One region of the Ensifer sp. GW823-FHT05D09 genome, then DNA from elsewhere that is predicted to be linked to it. Evidence: predicted binding sites of a transcription regulator. Region 1 holds the regulator's gene; the other holds the start of a gene.
What was found. The regulator PhoB, encoded in region 1, activates phosphate uptake and scavenging genes when phosphate is short. The targets are predictions, from matches to a motif close to TGTCATNNANCTGTCAT.

Region 2: a site for PhoB is predicted at 866-882, ahead of AC1Q80_RS08605 (LTA synthase family protein). Genes of this name have one in related genera too.

The regions. Positions count from the first base shown of each region.
Region 1 is NZ_JBXAIA010000001.1:460,089-462,277, reverse strand. It holds gene AC1Q80_RS02280 (aspartate aminotransferase family protein) at 1-6, opposite strand, end outside; gene AC1Q80_RS02275 (GcrA family cell cycle regulator) at 427-951, shown strand; gene phoB (phosphate regulon transcriptional regulator PhoB) at 1,013-1,696, opposite strand; gene phoU (phosphate signaling complex protein PhoU) at 1,895-2,189, opposite strand, start outside.
Region 2 is NZ_JBXAIA010000002.1:593,565-595,753, forward strand. It holds gene AC1Q80_RS08600 (NAD+ synthase) at 1-646, opposite strand, end outside; gene AC1Q80_RS08605 (LTA synthase family protein) at 917-2,189, shown strand, end outside.

The DNA of each region.
Region 1 (2,189 bases):
AGTCATGGCGAGCCTCTCCTTCATTGCTATCAGCATCGATCCGCGCCCTGTTAAGCGCGGCAGAAAATTAAAAATGCCGCCTTGCGGCGGCGCAGGCACTATTCCTATTTCGCAGCGCAATGTCAACAAAACCAAGCCTTGCAGTGCCGTCGGACCGGGCTCATCCATGCGACGAAAAAATCACCCGGCAGGGCTTGCAAAAATACAACGCCCACCGAGCAAGTTGGGGAAAACCAAGAAATCGATTCGGCGTGATTCCGCGGACTCTTGCCACGGAGTCCGCCGGTCAGTAGGTTAACGTTCAATTACTAGACGCATGCGGCGGACCTAGTCACCAAAAGTGTTATCGCGTTGCAGCTCCGGAGCCTGTCCGGAGCGTGGTGAGGGATTCTGTCATCGCCAACGCTGAGAACGGAGAGTGCAGAAATGAACTGGACTGACGAGCGGGTGGAAAAACTGAAGAAGCTTTGGTCCGAGGGCCTGAGCGCGAGCCAGATCGCGGCACAGCTTGGCGGCGTCAGCCGCAATGCGGTCATCGGCAAGGTTCACCGGCTGAGCCTGCCCGGCAGGGCCAAGGCTGGCGGCACAGCCGCCGCGACCCGGCCGAAGCAGCGCCCGGCCACCTCGGCGCCGCGCGCTCCGAACTACGCTTCGCGCGTCACCACCCGCACGGTTACCCGCCCGGCTGGCGCCACCGTTCTCAAGGAAGAGGTCGAAGTCGATTTCGTTGCCGAACAGGATTTCAGCGTTCGGACGGATGTGGTCGTGCCGATGTCGCGCCGCCTTGAGCTGACGCAGCTGACGGAGCGCACCTGCAAGTGGCCGATCGGCGACCCGCTGAAGGAAGAGTTCCACTTCTGCGGCAACGACTCTCCGGAAGCTTCGCCCTATTGCACTTTCCATGCGCGGCTTGCCTACCAGCCGTCCGCCGAGCGCCGCCGCGCTCGCTAAGGCTTCGAAGACAACACATAAAAAAGGGGCCGCGCGGCCCCTTTTTTATTGGATGAATGGCTCAGCTCTCGAGCGAGTAGCCGGCACCGCGAACGGTGCGGATGACATCCGGCATGCTCGAAAAATTCAGCGCCTTGCGCAGGCGGCCGACATGCACATCGACGGTACGCTCGTCGACATAGATATCGTGGCCCCAGACGCCGTCGAGAAGCTGCGACCGCGAGAAAACCCGACCCGGAGAGGACATCAGAAATTCGAGCAGGCGGAATTCCGTCGGACCGAGGCGGACCTCGCGCGTGCGGCGATGCACCCGGTGGGTTTCGCGGTCGAGTTCAATATCGCCGCAGCGCAGCAGCGTAGACAGAACTTCGGGCTTGGCACGCCGCAGCATCGCCTTGACGCGGGCCATCAACTCAGGGGTCGAGAACGGCTTGACCACATAGTCGTCGGCACCTGTGGCAAGGCCGCGAACCCGCTCGCTCTCCTCGCCCCGCGCCGTCAACATGATGATCGGCAGGCGCTCGGTCTCCGGGCGCTGGCGAAGGCGTCGGCAAAGCTCGATGCCGGAAACACCCGGCAGCATCCAGTCGAGGATCAAGAGATCCGGCAGGCGCTCCTGCAGACGGATCTCGGCCTCATCCCCACGCAGGATCGTATCGACATCGAAACCCTCGGCTTCGAGGTTATAGCGCAAGAGCACGCTCAGCGCCTCCTCGTCTTCGACAACGGCGATTTTCGGCAACATCAGGTAACGTCTCCTTACCCAGAGCATCCCGTGTTCGATCGAACGCAGTGAGATGCTCGAACATATAGCATCTGGAGCATCCCGGGCGTTTTCAAAGGCACGCTAGAAAACGCAGGGCTACAGACGCAGCAAAGCAGGGCCGCAACCAGGGCTGCGACCGGAGCAGGTTCATAAGCAGGCACTCGAACGTATCCGGGCTTAGTCCTTTACGGCACCCAGCGTCGACGTATTGTCGTCCTTCGGACGTTCGCCTTCCGGCTGGGCGCCCGTCGCCATGTAATAGATCGTCTCGGCGATGTTGGTGGCGTGGTCGCCGATGCGCTCGATGTTCTTGGCGCAGAACAGAAGATGCGTGCAGGGCGTGATGTTGCGCGGATCTTCCATCATGTAGGTGAGCAGCTCGCGGAACAGCGAGGTGTAGATCGCATCGATCTCCTCGTCGCGCTCGCGGATGCTGTTGGCCTTCTCCGGCGAGCGGGAGGCGTAGACGTCG
Region 2 (2,189 bases), on a different contig from region 1:
CGCCAAGCTGGTTGGCGTAGATCATCGGCAGGCCGGTCTCGATCACCTGCTTCAGCACCACCTGATGGCGCACATCCACCTTGTCGCGATAATAGGGCGAACCGTTCGGCGACAGCAGGATTTCAGCACCGCTTTCGGCCAGCGTCTCGCACACGCCGAGATCGCCCCAGATATCCTCGCAGATCGGAATGCCGATGCGGATGCCGCGGAAATTGACCGGCCCGGGCATCTCGCCCTGGTCGAACACCCGCTTCTCGTCGAACTCGCCATAATTCGGCAGATCAACCTTGTCGCGCACCGCAATGATCTTGCCGCCGTCGAGAACGGCTACGGCATTGTGGCGTCCCGTCTTGGCAAGACGCGGGAAGCCGATAATGACGCCCGGACCGCCGTCGGCGGTCTCTCCCGCCAGCTTTTCCACCGCTTGCAGGCAGGCCTTGAGGAAGGCGGGCTTTAGAACCAGATCCTCCGGCGGATAACCGGAAATGAAAAGCTCGGTAAGAAGAAGGAGGTCGGCGCCCTGGCGCGCCGCATCGGCGCGCGCCTCACGCGCTTTCGCCAGATTTCCGGCGATATCGCCGACAGTTGGATTGAGCTGGGCAACGGCGATGCGAAGCAGGGTGGGAGCAGCTTTATGAGCGGTCATGAGCGGGCCTGTCGGTCTGTTCTCGAACGAATGCGTCTGACTTTCGCCCCGATCTTTAGCGCAATCCGCGCCAAAATACCCACAGCCAATCGCAGCGAAGCGAAGAATTCCAAAAAAATTCTGCTATTTCGGATTGTTATCGGCTCCGGTTCGCACACCCTCACGTGACGAAAACCTGTTTCCAAACACCCTGAACAAGCCATTCATCCCCTGTTCAAAATGACAGTCGTATGACAGTTACACGACGCATTGATGAAATTGGAGAAGATGTTGGCTAGTATCGATTCAGCCGTAGCGAGGAGATCACGAGTCTACGCCGATAGACCCGGATTTGCCGCGCGGCACGCCAAGACGCTGACCTCCGCACGCAGCGCATTGCTTTCGCTGTCAATCGCGGCTGCGCTCGTTTTCGCAGTCGAGTTGATCGTGCGCCACTCCCTGGCCGACACGGTTTCCTACTTCCTCGACCCGACGCGCCCCGCCTGGACCACCATCGGTGCATTCTTCCTCATTCTGCTCGCCATCGATGGTGTTTTCGGCCGTGAGCACAAGTCCGCCGTGGTAATCGCGCCGCTGGCGATCATACCGGCCATCATCTGCCAGCAGAAGCAGGTCTTCCTTTCCGACCCGCTCTATCCGACCGACTTTCTCTTCGGTCGCCAGATCCTCGAGCTGATGCCGGTTCTGGTCAAGGACCGTCCCTGGACTGCTGTCGGCATTGCTGTCGGCCTTCTCGCAGCCGTTGCCGCCATCGGATTGCTCCTCCGCTACGCGTGGCGCAACTTCCCCAAGCTGACGCGCCGCGAGCGCATCGCCCGCGCGGCCTTTGCGCTGCCGCTGCTCTTCGCCTTCTGGAACATCATGGACTACAACCAGTTCTCCTGGATCCGTGATCGCCTGAAGGTCATCCCCATCATGTGGGATCAGACCGAAAACTATCGTCACAACGGCTTTGCGCTGGCGTTCGCGATCAACCTGCCGATGGCCAATGTCAGCGCACCTGCCGGCTACATGGCCGATGCGATCGACCGCATCCCGGTCAAGCCGCTGCCGGCCGGCACGTCCCATCGCAGCAAGCCCGACGTTATCGTGCTGATGAGCGAGTCCTTCTGGGATCCGACCCGTCTGCCGAACGTCAAGCTGTCGCCCGACCCGATGCCGACGATCCGCGAGATGCAGTCCGGCAACGTGTTCTCGCCGGAGTTCGGCGGCATGACGGCGAATGTCGAGTTCGAAGCGCTGACCGGCTTTTCCAACGCCTTCCTGCCCTATGGCAGCATCCCGTACCAGCAGTACATCCGCAATCCGATCCCTTCGCTTGCCACCTTCTTCCGTGGCGAGGGTTATGTTTCGCGGGCCATCCACCCGTTCCAGAGCTGGTTCTGGAACCGCACCGCCGTCTACAAAGCCTTCGGTTTCGACACCTTCAAGTCGGAGGAAAACATGCCGCCGATGCAGAAGCGCGGCATCTTCGCCTCGGACGAGTCCCTGACCAACGAGATCATCCGCCAGGCCGATGCCATGGATGACCCGTTCTTCTTCT